One region of the Streptomyces sp. NPDC058257 genome, then DNA from elsewhere that is predicted to be linked to it. Evidence: riboswitches for the same ligand, from Rfam matches in the RefSeq annotation. Region 1 holds a riboswitch; each other region holds the start of a gene.
The links. Region 1 has a riboswitch for cyclic di-AMP ahead of ACFVXC_RS13030 (transglycosylase family protein). Riboswitches for the same ligand answer to the same signal wherever they lie in the genome.
Positions count from the first base shown of each region.

Region 2: another riboswitch for cyclic di-AMP. It lies ahead of ACFVXC_RS11980 (NlpC/P60 family protein); the one in region 1 lies ahead of ACFVXC_RS13030 (transglycosylase family protein).
Region 3: another riboswitch for cyclic di-AMP. It lies ahead of ACFVXC_RS18900 (C40 family peptidase); the one in region 1 lies ahead of ACFVXC_RS13030 (transglycosylase family protein).
Region 4: another riboswitch for cyclic di-AMP. It lies ahead of ACFVXC_RS37575 (M23 family metallopeptidase); the one in region 1 lies ahead of ACFVXC_RS13030 (transglycosylase family protein).

Region 1 covers NZ_JBHVXJ010000004.1:118,486-123,081, forward strand. The annotation lists gene eno (phosphopyruvate hydratase) at 1-648, opposite strand, end outside; gene ACFVXC_RS13030 (transglycosylase family protein) at 946-1,665, opposite strand; cyclic di-AMP (ydaO/yuaA leader) riboswitch at 1,669-1,861, opposite strand; gene ACFVXC_RS13035 (transglycosylase family protein) at 2,043-3,059, opposite strand; gene ACFVXC_RS13040 (cytochrome P450) at 3,196-4,536, opposite strand; gene ACFVXC_RS13045 (nucleoside triphosphate pyrophosphohydrolase) at 4,547-4,596, opposite strand, start outside.
Region 2 covers NZ_JBHVXJ010000003.1:656,100-660,695, forward strand. The annotation lists gene ACFVXC_RS11975 (ATP-dependent DNA helicase) at 1-1,933, opposite strand, end outside; cyclic di-AMP (ydaO/yuaA leader) riboswitch at 2,191-2,348, shown strand; gene ACFVXC_RS11980 (NlpC/P60 family protein) at 2,356-3,552, shown strand; gene ACFVXC_RS11985 (hypothetical protein) at 3,629-3,982, opposite strand; gene ACFVXC_RS11990 (NlpC/P60 family protein) at 4,301-4,596, shown strand, end outside.
Region 3 covers NZ_JBHVXJ010000007.1:76,110-80,705, reverse strand. The annotation lists gene ACFVXC_RS18915 (amidase) at 1-104, opposite strand, end outside; gene ACFVXC_RS18910 (ATP-dependent Clp protease proteolytic subunit) at 322-957, shown strand; gene ACFVXC_RS18905 (hypothetical protein) at 965-1,273, shown strand; cyclic di-AMP (ydaO/yuaA leader) riboswitch at 1,628-1,800, shown strand; gene ACFVXC_RS18900 (C40 family peptidase) at 1,804-2,277, shown strand; gene ACFVXC_RS18895 (DUF6328 family protein) at 2,438-3,022, shown strand; gene ACFVXC_RS18890 (LysE family translocator) at 2,976-3,605, opposite strand; gene ACFVXC_RS18885 (LysR family transcriptional regulator) at 3,758-4,596, shown strand, end outside.
Region 4 covers NZ_JBHVXJ010000025.1:100,527-105,122, reverse strand. The annotation lists gene ACFVXC_RS37585 (PrsW family intramembrane metalloprotease) at 1-632, shown strand, start outside; gene ACFVXC_RS37580 (aldo/keto reductase) at 629-1,573, opposite strand; gene ACFVXC_RS37575 (M23 family metallopeptidase) at 1,747-2,838, opposite strand; cyclic di-AMP (ydaO/yuaA leader) riboswitch at 2,850-2,996, opposite strand; gene ACFVXC_RS37570 (PP2C family protein-serine/threonine phosphatase) at 3,218-4,585, opposite strand.

The DNA.
Region 1 (4,596 bases):
CGAGTCCAGGTTCGGGGCGAAGCCGCCCTCGTCGCCCAGGCCGGTGGAGAGGCCCTTGTCCTTCAGGACCTTCTTCAGCGTGTGGTAGACCTCGGTGCCCCAGCGCAGGGCCTCGGAGAACGACTCGGCGCCGATCGGCGCGATCATGAACTCCTGGATGTCGACGTTCGAGTCGGCGTGCGACCCGCCGTTCAGGATGTTCATCATCGGAACGGGCAGCAGGTGCGCGTTCGGGCCGCCGAGGTAGCGGAAGAGCGGGAGGTCGGAGGCCTCCGACGCGGCGTGCGCGACGGCGAGCGAGACGCCGAGGATGGCGTTGGCGCCGAGCGAGCCCTTGTTGTCGGTGGCGTCGAGGTCGAACATCGCCTGGTCGATCAGGCGCTGCTCGGTCGCGTCGTACCCGACGAGCTCCGGGCCGATCTGCTCGATGACGGCGAGGACGGCCTTCTCCACGCCCTTGCCCTGGTAACGGTTGGGGTCACCGTCACGGAGTTCGATGGCCTCGAAAGCACCGGTGGACGCACCGGACGGAACGGCGGCACGACCCGTGCTGCCGTCGTCGAGGCCGACCTCGACCTCGACCGTGGGGTTGCCTCGGGAGTCCAGGATTTCCCGGGCTACGACGACGTCGATGGACGGCACGAGCATCTCCTTCTGGGATGTGACGCGGGTACGCGGGGCGTTGGCCTCGCGGACACGAGCCTAACCGGCTCCCGGACAAGAGCGAGCCGAGCGACCGCCCGGTGGACAAACCGAGAGCAAAATGTTTCCGAACGGAACAAAACGTGGAGGGGCAACGACCCCGCCCCGGTGCGTACGGGGGATACGCGCACCGGGGCGGGGAGAGCAGCGCCCGAAAGGGCGCGGAGAACCGCGCGGGCGACCGCGCGGGCGACCACGAAGCGCCCGCGGAGGAAGACAAGCCCCGCAGGCGCTCCGCCAGGACTAGCTGAGGTGCAGCTGCTGACCCGGGAAGATCATGTCGGCGTTGTCGATGATGTCGCCGTTGAGCTTGTACACCTTGTGCCAGCCGCCCTTGACGTCCTTCGCCTCGGCGATCTTGGAGAGGGTGTCACCCTTCTTGACCTTGTACTCGCCGTCGCCCTTCTTGACCGTCTTGCCGGTCGGGGTCTCGACGGTCTTCTTGGACTCGGTCTTCGGAGCCTCGGTCTTGGGCGCCTCGGTCTTCGGAGCGGCCTGCTGCGGCTGCTCGGTCTGGGCGCTGGGCTCGTTCTTGGGCTGCTCCTGGGTCTGCTGCGGGGCGCTCTCCTGCGCACCGCCACCCTCGTTGGAGGCGCCCGAGAGGCCGACGCCGCAGCTCGGCCAGGCACCCTTGCCCTGACCCGCGAGGACCTTCTCGCCGATCTCTATCTGCTGGGCCTTGGAGGCCTGGTCGGCGCTGGACGCGTACTTCGTACCGCCGTACGCGGCCCAGGTGGACGACGAGAACTGCAGGCCGCCCGTGAAGCCGTTGCCGGTGTTGATCGACCAGTTGCCGCCGGACTCGCACTGGGCGACGGCGTCCCACTCGGAGTCCGTCGCCGCGGAGGCCGAGCCGGCCGCCATCAGCGGGGCCGCGACCGCGACACCGGTGACGCCGGCGAGCGTGGCGACACGGGTGGCCTTGGACGGGCGGCGGTGCTTGCCCTTGCTGGAAAACAGCATGAGTGATCCCCTCACCGACGCCTGCGAGGTGAGCTGTCGGGTTCGGGCCGATGAAGTTGCCCGGCCGCGCTTCCTTGAGCGCGACTTAACCCCTAGCCGTTCCCGTCCGTTCTTCCGCCTCGCTCTCGCGATGCTGAACGGCCGGGCCCGGCGGAAACCTTGGTTCCCCCGCTCCTGCCTACGGCGCTTACGCGACGACTGTTCCCGAACGGCCGTTGGCAGGACTCGGCGTACCGACCGGCGGGGCCCGCTGTGGCGAGCGGTCACGACCGTAGGCATGGGACCGGTCGAATTCCAAAGACGATCAGGGCTTCTGAGACCCATCTCTCACTTGCACCAATCCGGACATCAGGCGCAAAGCAAGTCGCCAACTTCCCTTACTTTTCGCCCAAATCGAGGCTCTGACCGGGAAGGATGAGATCGGGGTCGGAGCCGACGGCCTTCTCGTTCTCCGCGTACAGCTCGGTCCACCCGCCCTTCACGTCGAGGTCGTCGGCGATGGCCCAGAGGTTGTCCCCGGAGCGGACCGTGTACGTCCCGTCCGCGCCGTCCCGCTGACGCTCGTCACCACGGGAGGCGTGCCGTCCCGAGCCCTCGCGGGAGTCGTCGCCGGACGGCTTGCCGCCCGCGCTGTCGCCGCGGTGGCGGCCTTCGCCCCCGCCGGTGGTGGGGGTGGGGGCCGGCGAAGTCTCATCGCCCTGCCCGGACTTGCCCGAGCCGCCGGAATCACCCGAATCGCCCGACTCGTCGTGATTCTTGTCTCGCGCCCCGTCGTCGGCTCCGGACTTGCCGGACTTGCCGGACTTGCCGGACTCACCGGACTCACCGGAAGGCTTCTTGGAGGACTCGCCCGAGGGCTCGTCCGAAGACGTGGCGCCGCCCGAGGGGTCGGCCGACCCGCTCGGCGACCCGCTCGGCTCATCCGGGTCAGCCGACTCGCCGGGTTCGGCCGACTCCGTCGCCCCGTCGGAAGGCGTCGTCGTGATCGGAGCGCCGGGGTCGACGTCGGCGGCGGCGCCGTCCTGAGTGAGCCCCGCGACCGGCGCGCAACTCGGCCAGGCCTTGGTCCCCTGGTCGTCGAGAACCTTCTCGGCCACGGATATCTGCTGCGAACGGCTGGCCTGATCGGCGCTCGGCGCGAAGTCGAGGCCGCCGTGGTCCTCCCAGACCCGCTGCGACAACTGGAGCCCGCCGAAGTACCCGTTGTCCGCGTCCGCGCTCCAGGATCCGCCGCTCTCGCACTCCGCGAGCTTGTCCCACGTGGCGGCGTCCGCCGCGCTCGCGCTGGTGGCGCCGAGCAGCGGGATGGCGATGGCCGATCCTGCGACTCCTGCCGCGACGATCAGGGCCGGGGCCTGGCGGGGGCGTCGGTGACGACCATTGCCGGAGAGCATGCGGTTGCCTTTCGCGTGACTGGAGCGACGACTGCGGCACGGGAGGCCGAGTCGTCGGTGAACGTAGCGGGAGTCGAACGCTTGTCACAAGTCGATGCAGCGGAGATCACGTGAAAGTCACAGTCTTGACGGCCTGTCAGCTGGACGGCGTTTCAGATGCCTGATATTTGCTCCGCTGTGCGGGCGCGAACTCCACGGGCAGCGTGCGGAGTCCACGCATGATGAGTCCGCCACGCCATCTCAAATCGTCAGGTTCCGCCGCGAGTCGCAGGTCAGGAAGGCGCGTCAGAAGCGTCGCGAGGGCCGTCCGCCCTTCGAGCCGGGCGAGCGGTGCGCCGAGACAGTAATGAATGCCATGGCCGTAGCCGAGGTGTTGGTTGTCGCGGCGGGAGAGGTCGAGCGTGTCCGGTCGGTCGAAGCGTTCCGGGTCACGATCGGCGGCGGCGAGGACGACGAGCACGGGATCGCCCTCGGCGATGTCCTCCCCTCCTACGGTCAGCCGCTCGGTGGCGAACCGCCAGGTGGCGAGTTCGACGGGTCCGTCGAAGCGGAGGAGCTCCTCGAGTCCGGTGTCCAGGAGACCGGTGTCGCCGCCCCCCAGGGAGCCCTGGAGCCGCTCGCGCTGTTCGGGGTGGGTGAGGAGGGCGTAGGCGCCGTTGCCGATGAGGTTCACGGTCGTCTCAAAACCAGCGAAAAGCAGAATAAAGGCCATAGCGGCGGCCTCGTTCTCCGTGAGGTGCTCGCCGTGGTCGGAGGCGCGGATGAGCCCCGAGATGAGGTCGTCACCGGGTTCGAGGCGCTTGCGGTGGATCAGTTCGGCGAGGTAGCCGCGCATCTTCTTCACGGACCGGGCGACCCCTCCCCTGGGGCCTCCCCCGTGGCGGATCATCATCCCCGCCCAGTCACGGAAGTCGTCCTGGTCCTCGCGGGGCACCCCCAGCAGGTCGCAGATGGCGTAGATGGGGAGCGGGAAGGCGAAGTCGTGAATGAGGTCGGCCTCCCCCTTCTCGATGAACTGATCGATGAGACGGTCCGTCAACTCCTGCACCCGTGGCGCGAATTCGGCGACGCGGCGGGGCGTGAAGGCCTTGGAGACGAGGCGGCGGAGGCGGGTGTGGTCCGGCGGGTCGATGTTGAGCAGATGCGTCATGAGGTTCGCACTGCGCTCGCCCGGGATCCCGGTCTTGCCCTTCGCGTGCGCGGGCTCACCGTGATGGGCCGGATTCTTGCTGAGCCTCGGATCGGCGAGCGCCTGCTTGGCATCGACGTACCGCGTGACGAGCCAGGCCTCCACACCACTGGGAAGCCGGGTCTTGTGCACGGGGGCGTGCTCGCGCAGCCAGGCGTAGGCGGGATAGGGGTCGGTGGCGAACTCCCAGGTGAAGAGCTCTGGCCCCTGGGCGGGGTCTGGCCCCTGGACCTCGGGCGCGGGGGCCCCTGCGGGGCAGGCTGCGGGGACGGGCGGCTGGTCTTGCATGGGGTCGACGCTATCCGGCGTACGGGGGGCTTTCTTCCTCCGGCCCGGCGCCTTGCGTAC
Region 2 (4,596 bases), on a different contig from region 1:
TGCCCGACACGCTTGTGCCCGCGCCCGCGTCTTCTTCCGCGCCGCCGGTTCCGCCCTCGGCCTCGTCCTCAGCCTCGTCCTCAGCCGCCCCTTCGGCCGCTCCTCCGGCCTCCCCTTCGCCGTCTTCGCCATCCTCGCTGCCGCCACCGCTGTCGTGTTCGAACTCAAGTGCCACGGCGGCGAGTTCCTGGAGGTTCTCGATGCGCGTCTCGTCCTGCGGGTCGGTCGAGGCCTGCAACTCGGCGAGATACCCGGTCCGTTCGAGCACGGCCTCCAGGACGACGGCAGGGCCCGCACCGGACTCGACGATGGTCCGCAGTTCCTCCATCAGCGCGTTGAAGCGCTTGACGGCGTTCGCCGAGCGGGCCGCCATTCCGTACGCCTCGTCGACACGCTGCAGCGCCTTCGGGAAGGAGATCTTCTCGCGCTGCGAGAGCGCGTCGATCATCGCCTCCGCGCGATCGCCGATGCCCCGCTTGGGTACGTTGAGAATGCGCCGCAGCGGTACGGAGTCCTCCGGGTTGGCGAGCACCCGCAGATACGCGAGGACGTCCCGGACCTCCTTGCGCTCGTAGAAGCGGACGCCTCCGACGACCTTGTAGGGCAGGCCGACGCGGATGAAGATCTCTTCGAAGACACGGGACTGTGCGTTCGTCCGGTAGAAGATCGCGACGTCGCCCGCCTTCGCGTCGCCCGCGTCGGTGAGCCGGTCGATCTCGTCGGCGACGAACTGTGCCTCGTCGTGCTCGGTGTCGGCGACATAGCCGGTGATGCCCGCGCCCGCGCCCGCGTTGGTCCACAGATTCTTGGGGCGACGGCTTTCGTTGCGTTCGATGACGGCGTTGGCCGCGGTCAGGATCGTCTGCGAGGAGCGGTAGTTCTGCTCCAGGAGGATCGTCGTCGCGTTCGGGTAGTCCTCCTCGAACTGGAGGATGTTGCGGATCGTGGCGCCGCGGAAGGCGTAGATCGACTGGTCCGCGTCACCCACGACGCACAGCTCGGCGGGGTCGTCCCCCTCGCCTCCGGAGGGGCCGACCAGCTCGCGCACGAGGGCGTACTGGGCGTGGTTGGTGTCCTGGTACTCGTCGACCATCACGTGCCGGAAGCGGCGGCGGTAGTGCTCGGCGACGTCCGGGAACGCGCGGAACATATTGACCGTCGTCATGATCAGGTCGTCGAAGTCGAGGGCGTTCGCCTCGCGCAGCCGCGACTGGTACATCGCGTATGCCTGGGCGAGCGTCTTCTCGAAGCCGTCGGCGGCCTGTCCTGCGAAGGTCTCCTCGTCGATCAGTTCGTTCTTCAGGTTCGAGATCTTGGCGCTGAAGGACTTCGGCGGGAACTTCTTCGGGTCGATGTCCAGGTCACGGCAGACCAGGGCCATCAGGCGCTTGGAGTCGGCGGCATCGTAGATCGAGAAGGAGGAGGTGAAACCGATCGTCTTCGACTCGCGGCGCAGTATGCGCACGCACGCGCTGTGGAAGGTCGACACCCACATCGCGTTGGCCCGCGGCCCGACGAGCTGCTCGACGCGCTCCTTCATCTCGCCCGCGGCCTTGTTCGTGAACGTGATCGCCAGGATCTGCCCCGGGTGCACGTGCCGCTCCGCCAGGAGATACGCGATGCGGTGCGTGAGGACCCGGGTCTTGCCGGAGCCCGCGCCCGCGACGATGAGCAGCGGGGAGTCCGCGTGCACGACGGCCGCGCGCTGGTTCTCGTTAAGACCGTCGAGCAGGGCCGCCGGGTCCAGCACGGGGCGTGGGGCGCCGTCGCGGTAGTGCGCGTCCCGGGGTGCGGGCGCGTCGAACTTCCCGTCGAACAGATCATCCGGAACGGACTCCGGAGCACTGTCCTCGGGCGGCGGCGGGGGCTCTTCCTCCGAAGCCCGCGAGGGCTTGAGGTCCGCCAGGAAGCTGTCATCAAAGAGGCTGCTCATCGCCTCCCGAGTCTAGGCGGCCCCACTGACAACCCGCTCCGGGTTCCGGCCACGTCCACTCACGAACGTCCACTCGCCTACGCCCCGCCCGCGGCCGATCACTCTCCGCCACGGCAAGACGTGTCCGCGTCAAGAGCCTCGTAAAGTCACGAAAACGTATCGGGCATATCGAACATCAACCTTCACACGAGCCACACGAGTTGGCTAGCGTGCTGCGTGGGCTGCTCGTACTCCCACCGGCGAACCCCGCCGGGAACGAGTGGCCTCCGCCGAGTTCGATCTCCTCGGAGCCGGGGACCCACGATGAACTTGGGGTGAATCGGTCCCGTACGAAGTACGGGACTGTAGGGCAACCTTCCGGAACCACCCGCCCGAACCCGACAGCTAACCCGGTAGGCGGTCTACGGAAGGAGTCGCCTCCCTTGGCGTCGCACCGCAAGCCGCGGACCCGCATTGCCGGCCTACGCGTCACCCCCGCCATCGGCATCACGACGGCCGCCCTCACCTCCGTGGCCCTGCTGTCACAGAGCGCGCAGGCGGCACCGTCCGCACCACAGAAGCCCAGCCTCGAAGAGGTCCAGAAGAAGGTCGACGACCTCTACCACCAGGCGGGTGTGGCCACACAGAAGTACAACTCGGCCAAGGAGCGCACCGACAAGCAGCGCGAGAAGGTCGACACCCTTCTCGACGATGTGGCCCAGCGCACCGACAAGCTGAACGAGGCCCGCCAGGAGCTGGGCGCGTTCGCCGCGGCGCAGTACCGCACCGGCGCCGTCTCCGAGACCGCCACGATGATGCTCGCCGACGACCCGCAGGGGTACTTCGACCAGAACCATCTGTCGGACCGGCTGACCGCGCGCCAGAAGAAGGCGGTCGACGACTACCAGACGAAACAGGCCGCGGCGACGAAGCAGCGCACGAAGGCCACCAAGAGCCTTCAGACGCTGAGCGACTCGCGGGACGACCTCAAGACGAGCAAGCGAACCGTCCAGAAGAAGCTGGGCCAGGCGCGCACGATGCTCTCGAAGCTGACGGCCGAGGAGAAGGCGCGGCTCGCGGCGATCGAGAAGAAGAAGGAAGAAGCGGCCAAGCGCAAGGCCGCCGAGCTGGCCCGCAAGCGGGAGGCGGAGGCCAAGCGCAAGGCGGCGGAAGAGGCCGCGGCGAAGGAACGCGAGAAGAACAAGGAGACCCCGGACACCGGTTCCGGCTCCGGTTCCGGTTCCGACGCGGGTTCGGGCTCCGGCTCCGGCAACACGGACAGCGGGTACGCGGCGAAGGCAGCGAAGGTCATCAACTTCGCCGAGGCACAGATCGGCAAACCGTACGTATGGGGCGCCACAGGACCCGACTCCTACGACTGCTCCGGCCTCACCCAGGACGCGTGGAAGGCCGCGGGGATCTCCCTGCCGCGCACGACCTGGGACCAGGTCAAGGTCGGCACGACCGTGAAGACCGCCGACGCCAAGCCCGGTGACCTGGTCTTCTTCTACGACGACATCAGCCACGTAGGTATCTACATCGGCAACGGCAAGATGATCCACGCCCCGAAGCCGGGTGCGAACGTCCGCACCGAGTCGATCTACTACATGCCGATCCACAGCGTGGTACGGCCCGCGTAACCACCGCCCCCCGCTCACGAGAAGACGGCCCTCCACGCGCGCGTGGAGGGCCGTTCTCCGTGAGTGGGGGGCGGGATCAGGTCCACAGCACCGCGATGAAGATGTTCGCGACGGTCAGAAGGCCGACGGCGCCGAACATCCCCTTGTCCACCTTCTCCTCGTCCCGCTTCACGTAGACCAGCGCGAGGATCACGATCAGCACGGCCATCTTGATGCCGATCTTGAGGTTGTTGACCGGGTTGTCGTCCGCCTGGTTGAGACCCACCAGGACGACGCCCGTGACCAGCATCGTCAGCGCGCCGTGCAGCATCGCCGGGTTGAAGCGGGCCGCGCCCTCGCCCATCTGCTTCATCTGAGTGAGGAAGCCGCCCAGGAGGGAGGCGATGCCGATGATGTGCAGGCCGACGAAGAGGTGGGTGAGAACGTCCATGAGCCGGAGCCTAGCCGGGGCCGTATCACCACTCCGTAGCCAGGTGGGCCCCAAGCGCCGCATCGGTCACACGCCTAAGGGAAGGGCGCCCGGTCCGGCCGATCGCACAGCCACATTCGGTCACCGGCGGCACACTTCAGCCAGTTGCGCACATTCCGTCACCATCCCGTGACGGTCAGGTTTAGCGTCCTTCGTCAGGTGTCCGGCTCCCCACCGCCGCTCCGAACAGGGGCGGCAGTCGGACACCACCGCCGAGAATCCGGCGGCGGTCCGCTCCCCCTGTGTGGGCCGCCGCCGGAACCTTAAGGAGCCCCCTACGTGGCAGCGCACCGCAAGCCCAAACAGCGCTCGCTCAGTGGCCATACGGCCCGTACCGCCGCCACCATCGCCCTCGCCGGGGCCGCCACCGCCATCGTCTTCGACGGCACAGGACACGCGGATCCACGGCTCACCCCGGCCGCGGTGAAATCCAAGGTCGACGCGCTCTACCGCGAGGCCGAGGTCGCCACAGAGAAGTACAACGGCGCCAAGGAGAAGGCCGAGAGCGCCGAGAAGTCCCTGGGCGAGCTGCGCGACGAAGCGGCCCGCAAGACGGAGAAGCTCAACTCGGCGCG
Region 3 (4,596 bases), on a different contig from region 1:
TCGCGGGCGGACAGTTCGCGGTCGCGGATCCGGGCGGCGAGTTCGCGGGCGGTCAGGTGGACGAGCTCCGCGGCATCGGGGACTCGGTGGGCTTCAGGGCTCATACGACGCTTTCGGCTCGGGGCGGTTTTCGGGGCGGTCGGCGGTCGGCGTTCGTGGCCGCGTTCTCGGCATGCGCTTTCAGCGAGCGGCTGAAACGCGGTCCGTCTGTTGACTCCGGCGGATCACTCGAACATGCCCCCCATCACGACGTTACGTACGTCCTGTACATTTTTTACAGACACCTTGGGGGCAGCCGCCCCGCCGGAGGAGAGACGTGCCATGAACCGACCGTTCGCCCGCCATGTCCTGCCCAAGTTCACCGAGCGCACCTCCACGGGGCAGCGGACCCTCGATCCCTACTCGAAGCTGCTCGATGAGCGCATCGTCTTCCTCGGGACGCCGATCGACGACACCTCCGCCAACGACGTGATGGCGCAGTTCATGCACCTCGAATACCTGGCGCCCGACCGCGACATCTCGCTCTACACCAACTCTCCCGGCGGCTCGTTCAGCGCGATGACGGCCATCTACGACACGATCCGGTTCGTCACCTGCGACGTGGAGACGACCTGCTTGGGCCAGGCCGCGTCGGCGGCGGCCGTCCTCCTTGCCGCGGGCACCCCCGGCAAGCGATGCGCGCTGCCGGGCGCCCGGATCCTCATCCATCAGCCCTCGCTCGCCGAGCCGGTCCACGGTCAGGCGACCGACTTGGCGATCCAGGCCGACGAACTCCTGCGCACCCGGGCGCAGCTGGAGAGGCTGCTCGTCCAACACACCGGCCGGAGCCCGGAGCTGGTCGCGGCCGACATCGAGCGCGACAAGATCCTCAGCGCCTCCGAAGCGGTCGAGTACGGCCTGGTGGACCGGCTCATCACGAACCGCACATCATCCCTGCGCACCCCGGACGCGAGGTGAGCCACCGGTGTTGCCTCCCGAGCTTCCTCCGCTGCCCGCACTCACCCGCGCCGAGGGCGAGTTGATCGACCGGTATCTCGAAGTGGTCGACCTGGTCGGCCGGATCAATCCCGCCCGCGCCTCGGACACCTACGGCGGGCTGCGCGCCGCTCAGGCCTTGGTGAGCAGCGCGACCGCCTTGCGGGACGCCCTGACACTCATGCACCAGCGGGGCGAGAGCGCCGTGCACGCGCCGACGCTGGCCCGAGCGCTCCGCGTGCTGGACGGGGAGCGGCGAGCCGGACGGGTCACCGTGCCGCCTTTGTCGGCGTCCTGAGCCTCCATCACCCCGGCTCCGGCGTCCGAACCGTCCGGGGCAGGACTCAAACGAACCAAACGGGCTACCTCGTTCGGCGTAGACATTGGTAGTCATTCGGGCCGTCCGCGGTTGCGTCAGATGTGTACGCGATGGCCGGAATTCCTCGTTCCGGTGCTGGTCGAACGATCGTCGGGTGCCTCGCTCCGCTCCCGAATCAGACCTTGTCCACCCGAACGGTTCAGCCGTGAGGAGCCTCACAAAACGCCGTTTCGGCTCGGAATTCGCACCCTTGACGGGTCAAGATCCCTTCCGACGACAAGCCCCCGCCACAGCGGCGGGGCGGTCCGGGCGGACGCCGAGTCCTGCCGCCACCCGGATGACCGGTCGACATCGGTGCATCGGCAGGAGTGGAGGACCCAGGCATGACGGGTCGGTCCGGAAGGTCCGGACGCCGACCCTTGGGGTGAAGCCGCACACCGCGGCCGGGCAACTTCGCCAGCCCGAATCCGACAGGTCATCCTTCACAGGCGGCTGACGAAGGGTTGCGCATGACCGCGCTGAATCATGTTCCGTCGCTGCTGACCAGGGCCGGCTCCGTATCGGCCCTCACACTCGCCGTCGTAGGCGGCACCCTCGTGGGCCCAGGGCTCACGACGGAAGCAGAGGCCGCCACTCACGGGACCAAAGCGCTCAAGATCGCCGCCTCGAAGAAAGGCTCGCCGTACCGCTACGGAGCGATGGGGCCGCACAGGTTCGACTGCTCGGGCCTGACCCTCTACTCCTTCAAGCGCGCGGGCAAGAAGCTGCCTCGCACCGCCGCACAGCAGTACAACAAGACCCGCCACGTCTCGGCGTCGAAACGCTCCCGCGGCGACCTCGTCTTCTTCCACTCCGGCCGGAACGTCTACCACGTCGGCATCTACGCCGGTAAGGGCCGGATCTGGCACGCCCCGAAGTCGAACACCGTGGTGCGCCTCGAGAAGATCTGGACGAAGAGCGTCTGGTACGGCAGGGTGCGCTGATCACGCGCCACCGAACGTCGACTGTCGGACGGCGGCGGGAGCCTCACGGCTGCCGCCGCCGCTCGGCCGCCCCCGGCCGGGTCTCCGCCCGCCCCCGCCCGGCCCTCTGATCGGCGCGTCCGCCGGGCGTGGAAGGCGTCCACGCGGATACTCGTGCGCCATGGCCGAAAACAACAGTGCTCCCACCCCGGGCAACCCCCCGCCGCGCGACGAAACGAGCTTCGAGCGCGCCGACCGCAACTTCTCCGAGATCCTCCAGGAGCTGCGCGTCACGCAGGCCGGGGTGCAGATCCTCTTCGCGTTCCTGTTGACGCTCGCCTTCACCGAGCGCTTCCCCTCGCTGGACACCGTGCAGCGCGCCACGTACGTCACCACACTGCTGCTCGCCGTCCTGTCCGCCGCGCTGTTCACCGCGCCGGCCGCCTTACACAGGTCGCTGTTCGGGCAGCACTCCAAGCCGCGGATCGTGCGGGTGTCGTCCCGCCTCGCCGGTATCGGCATGGTGGTCCTGGTGTTCGCGCTCGCCGGTTCCGTGCTCCTGGTCGTGGACGTGGCGGTGGGCCGCACCGGCGGGATCATCGCGAGCGCGGGCACGCTGGTGGTGTGCGCGGGCCTCTGGGGCCTGCTTCCCGTCCTGGTGCGCGGCGCGGGCAAGGACGACCAGGCCGCCGGCACCGGCACCGGCGGGCCGGGCGGCGTCACGCCATCAGCGCCTCGGTCAGGAGCGCCAGACCGAGGACGCTGAGCGCGACACCCGTACCGCCCTCGATCGCACGGGCCGTACGCGGCCTCCGCAGCCAGCGGCCGAGCCGGTCCACCAGGAGCGCGACGACCGGGAACCACACGAGGGCCAGGGCCACGATGATGGACGCGAGCAGCAGGGTCCTGGGCATCGCGGGGCTGCCCGCGGGGACGAACTGGGGCAGCACGCTGAGGAAGGTGATGGGCGCCTTGGGGTTGAGGGCGTTGGTGAGGAAGCCCTGTCGCAGACTGCCCCCGGCCGCCGCCTCCACCTCACCGTCCGGTGCGCCGAAGCTCTCCGGCGCACGCGCCGCCGAACGCAGCGCGCGGTAGCCGAGGTACAGCACATAGGCGCCTCCCATGATCTGCAGGGCCCTAAAGAGCGTGGGAACCGCCGCCAGGACGGCCGCGACCCCGGCCACCGCGAGCACCGTGTGCACCACGAGCCCGCCCGCGACACCGATCGCGCAGGCGACTCCGGCGCGGCGGGAGGTGAGGGCGTTGCGCACCACCACGGCGAAGTCGGCGCCCGGCATGGCGACCATGCCCGCGGCGACTCCGGTGAAGGTGACCAGTTGTGCGTCCATGGCCTCCAGGCTGCCGCCCTTCTGCCTTCAGCAGGTATGTGGAATATCCTGGGTCTGCCTTAAGCAGGCGTTTACCCCCACGCCGACGGACGGCACCACACGCCCTCACGGCGCCCGTCGGCTCCCGCACGCTCCTGAACCGGGAGACTTCCATGTACGACCCGACGCGGCTCGCCGCACTGGTGGCGGTCTCCGAGGCCGGGTCCATCACCCGCGCCGCCGAACGCCTTGGCTACACCGTGCCCGCTCTCTCCCAGCAGCTGGCCAAGCTCGAACGGGAGGCGGGCACCGCGCTCCTGGTCCGGCATCACCGCGGGGCACGCCTCACCGGCGCGGGCGAGCTCCTTCTCGCGCGGGCGCGCCGGGTCCTGGACGAGATGGAGCAGGCCCGCAACGAACTGGCCCGGCTCACGGGCCTGTCCGGCGGCAGACTGCGCGTGGGGACCTTCACCACCGCCGGGATCCATCTGATGCCGCCCGCGCTCACCGCGTTCCGCCGCGCCCATCCGGACATCGAACTGACGGTCCGGGGCTATGAACCGCCGCTCGGCGTCGCGGCCGTGGCCGCGGGCGAGGTCGACCTGGCCCTCACCCACACCTACGAGCCCGCGGACGCGCAGCCGCTGCCCGCCTCCGTGTCCGCGGAACCGGTCCTGGTCGAGGAGCTGGTCCTGGTGACCTCGCCCGGCCACGCGCTCGCGAGCGCCTCGTCACGGCTGCCGCTGAGCGAGCTGGCAGGTCAGCCGCTGATCAGCATGGCGCCGACGCATCCACCCCGGCAGGGCGTGGAGTCCGCACTCGTCCGGGCCGGGGCGACGCCCTCGGTCCTGGTCGAGACTCCGGGTTACGCGCTGGTGTGCGCCCTGGTCAGCGCCGGTCTCGGGGTCGCCGTCGTACCGGAGATGGTGGCGCGGACGGCGGTCACCCCGGTGGGAGTCAGGCCGCTTGAGCCGGGGAATCTGCGCCGTACGATCTCGGTCGTCCACCGCTC
Region 4 (4,596 bases), on a different contig from region 1:
TCCTCCTGGCGATGGGCCTGCACGCCCTGTGGAACGGCTCGGCGAGCTTCGGGGACTACGGCTTCTTCGCCGTGTATGCGCTCTTCATGCTGCCGTCGTTCGGCCTGCTCACCTGGCTGGTGATCTGGATCAGGCAGCGCGGCCTGCGCGTCGTGCGCGCGGAACTGCCCGCGTACGCGCTCGCGGGCTGGCTCACCGCGCCCGAGCCGTACGCGCTGGGCACGATGCGCGCCCGCACGCTCGCCCGCGACTACGCCTCGTACACGCAGGGCAAGGCCGCGGCGCGCGCGGTCGCCCAGTACGAGACGTACGCGACCTCCCTCGCGCTCCTGCGGCACCGGGGTCGGAGGGGCCGCGCGGGCGCCGACTTCGTCGTACGGGAGCGGGAGCTGCTGCACGCGCTGTGGGAGCGCCGCGAGGCGGCACGGCCCGCACTCGCCTACGCCGCGCGCGCGACGGCACCGGTGCTCGTACCGATGCCGCAGCCGTACGGGTACCCGCAGCACCCGCAGCCGTACGGGTACCCGCAGCCGTACCCGCAGTCATACGCGCGGCCGTACCAACCGCCCTACGGATATCCGTACGCCCAGCCCGCCATGCCCTACCCCGCGTACAACCCCTACCGCGGCTAGGCGGAAGCCACCGTGAGCGTCGCCACCTCGGCCTCCGTCAGTTCGAGCTCCCCCACCGCGAGCAGCGCGGGCAGCTGCTCGACCGTACGGGCCGACGCGATCGGCGCCGCCACCGTCGGCTGAGCCGCGAGCCATGCCAGGGCCACGGTCGCGACCTCGGCGCCGCGGGCCTGAGCGACCTCGTCGAGCGCGGCGAGCACCCGTCGGCCCCGCTCGGTCTCCAGGTACTTGCCGGCGCCCGCGGCCCGCGCGCTCTCGACCTGCGTGCCCGGACGGTACTTGCCGGTCAGGAAGCCGGAGGCGAGCGCGTAGTACGGGACGGCGGCCAGGCCGGAGCGCGATGCGACCTCCTGGAGCGAGCCCTCGTACGTGTCGCGCGAGACGAGGTTGTAGTGCGGCTGCAAGGCCGCGTAGCGCGCGAGGCCCTCGCGGTCGGAGAAGTCGAGGAACTCCTGGAGCCGCTCCGCGGTCACGTTGGAGGCGGCGATGGCGCGGACCTTGCCGGATGTCACCAGGTCGTCGAGCGCGCCGATGATCTCCTCCACGGAGACGGTCGGGTCGTCGTAGTGCGTGTAGTAGAGGTCGATGTAGTCCGTGCGCAGGCGGCGCAGCGACTCCTCGGCACCGGACTTGATGGTGTCCGCGGACAGACCCTTGAAATCGGGGTGGGCGCCGACCTTCGTGGCGAGCACGACATCGGAACGGTTGCCGCGTGCGGCGAGCCAGTCGCCGATGACGTGCTCGGACTCGCCGCCCTTGTTGCCGGTCACCCAGGCCGAGTAGACGTCGGAGGTGTCGATGAAGTTGCCGCCGGCGGCTGTGTAGGCGTCGAGCACGGAGAAGGACCGCGCCTCGTCGGCCGTCCAGCCGAAGACGTTGCCGCCCAGGGCGAGCGGGAAGACATCGAGGTCGGACGAGCCGAGTCTGCGGAGAGAAGTCATGAGGGAGACAACGCCCTTACAGAGCGTCGCATTCCGTACAGCGGCACGAGATCGGAGCGGAGCGGGCACGCCGAACCGGCAGCCCTGACGTCGGGGGGTTGTCGCCAGGACCGCCGGAGTTCGGAGGCTGCTTCAGAGTGACCGGATCAGAGCGGTGGATCAGAACGACCGGATCAGAGCGACTGGCCCTTGCCGCGCAGCCACGCCGCCGGGTCCACTCCGGTCGAGTCGCCGCCCGGGTGGACCTCCAGGTGGAGGTGGGCCCCCGTCACGTTGCCGGTCGCGCCGACGCGGCCGATGACCTCGCCGGTGGTGACCTTCTGGCCGACGCTGACGCTCATCGACGACTGGTGGCAGAACCACAGCTCGGTGCCGTCGTCGAGCTCCAGGACCGTGCGGTAGCCGTACGCCCCCGCCCAGCCGGCCTCCTTGATGGTGCCGGAGTGGATGGCCTTGATCGGCGTACCCGTCGGAGCCGCGAAGTCCAGGCCTGTGTGGTAGCCGGAGGACCACATGGAGCCGGGCTGACCGAAGGTGCCGGTGAGCGTGTACGAGCCGACGGGCAGTGTGTAGCTCTTCGCGAGCTTGGCCAGGCGCTCCGCCTCGGCCTTCTTCTTGGCCTCCGCCTCGGCCTTCTTCTTCGCGGCGGCCTTCTCGGCGGCGATCTTCTTCTCGGCCGCGGTCTGCTTGGCGGCGGCCTGTGCGGCCGCCTGCTTGACGGCGGCTTCCTCGGCCGCCTTCTGGACCGCGTCGTCCGCCTGGTCCTGCTGGTTCTCGGCCTGCTCCATGATGCGGGCCCGCAGCGCCTCGCCCGCGTCCGTGGAGCCCTGCTCGGTGTCGGCGGTGCTGAGACCGGCGGCGCTCAGCGGCGCGGCGGCCACCGCGACGCCGTTCTCCGCGGCGGCCGAGTCGGAGGAATCGGAACCGTCGGATATCAAAGACCCCACGCCCGGGAGCGACTTGGCCTCCGGCAGCGAGTCCGTGACGGCCGAGAGGTCCGGCATCTCTATGGAGACCGGGGGCTTGCCGCCCTGCGCGGTGGCGATGCCGCCCGCGCCGACAGCGGCGATGACGCCTACGCCGAGAACCGTGGAGCTGCGGGCGAGCCCGCCACCGCCCCGCTTGTGGACGCGGTGCCTGCCGCGAACCGGGCGGACGGACTCCTCGGTGGGATTCCATTCCTCCCAGGAATTGTCGTCGTACCCGCCGAAATCATCATCATTCGGTACATAAGTGCCTTGGGGGGCAGGGCGGTTGGACGCCACCGGGGCGCACTCCTTTCCTTCCTTCTCGCCTACCGGGTTAGCTGACGGGTTCGGAGCAGGAAGGTCTCCTACGAGCATCTGGCACGGATGCACAGATGACCGATTCACCCCAATTAGTGGTTCCCCGGCTCCCTTGCGGGATTAGGCGCGTGCGCGCGGAGCCGACTCGAGTGTCGGTTGGGACGACCGCGCTGCGTTATCGAACGTTAATAGACAGCGGGGTCGTATTCCAAGCTGTTCCAGTTGATCGTTAACGGATCTGGCCGGTACTTACCGGGACACTGGTGGCCGGAACGGGGCGAGTTGACCCCACTTCTTCACACACCGGAGCTTCACATCTCCTTGACGGTACGTCAGTTGTTATGCGGAGTGGTGCCCTTCAGTCACGGCGTGTGACATCGGGCCCTGTGGCATCGGTCCCTGTGCCGTCGGTCCCTGTGGCATCGGTTCTCGTGGCATCGGCTCTCGTGGCATCAGTTCCGGCGTCACCCGTCGCCAACGGCCGCCGCACCGCGAGCAGCGCCATGTCGTCGGTCGTCCCGCCCCCGGTGTGCCGCCGCACCTCCTCGGTCAGCGTGGCGAGGAGCGTGTCCGGGCCGTTGGGTCCCGGGAAGATCCGGCCGCCGAGCCGGGCGGCGGGATCGTAGAACTCGCCCCGGCTGTCACGCGCCTCGGAGAGCCCGTCGGTGTGGAGCAGGAGCATCGCCCCCGGCGGGAACTCCGTCTCGTCCGCGCGGTCCGGCCAGGCACCCAGTTCGCCCATCCCGAGCGGCAGCGCGGGCTCGGTCGCCGACAGGACGCACAGCCGCCCGTCGCCGCGCAGGAGCAGTGGCCCCGGGTGCCCGCGGTTGATGAGGCGTACGAGACCGTCGCTGTGCGGGATCTCCGCGAGGATGGCGGTGGTGAACCCCTCGAAGTCGTCGAGCCCGTCGCGCCGCGTGCCCTCACGCGCGAGCGCACGCTCAAGGCGCTGCGCCACCGCCTCCAGCGTGGTCTCCTGCTCGGCGGCCTCCCGGAACGCCCCGATGACGACGGCGACGGCCGCCACCGCGCCCATTCCCTTGCCCCGTACGTCGCCGACGATGACGCGTACGCCGTGCGGGGTGTCCTGAACGGCGTACAGATCACCCCCGATGAACGCGTCGGCCTCCGCGGCCTCGTACCGCGCCGCGACATCGAGCCCGCCGATCCGGGGATCCGGCTGCGGCAGTACGGCGCGCTGGGCGGCCTCGGCGATGGAACGGGCGGAGGCGAGCTGTTCGTCGCCGCGGCGCACGACGCGGTTGATGAGGACGGCGAGCACGGCGACGGTCACCACGGTGAACACCTCGGTGACGGCATCGACTTCGGAGCCGGTGTCGGCCTTGAAGTGCAGGCCGAGCACGGCGACGGAGGCACAGAGGCCGATGACGGTGGTGCTGAGCAGCGAGTAGAAGGGAGCGGCGATGAGCGGGGCGGCGGTGAAGAGGGGCGCGGCGGTGAATTCGGGCGGGGTCGAGATGTCGTAGACGACCCCTACGACGATGAGCAGCAGGGGAAGCGCCCGTACGAACGCCCGCTCGCGCCGGACAGTGGGGCTCTTGCCTGAAGCCCCGCGCGGCCGATTGCCGGGACCTCGACCGCCTGGACCTCGGCTGCCGGGACCTCGACCGCCGGGACCCTGGCTGCCGGGACCTCGGCCCGCGGACTCGCCGCCCGCACGCTTCCCTCCGCTCGTGCCCGCACTCGCGCCCACTCCCGACCCCATGCCCGCCACCC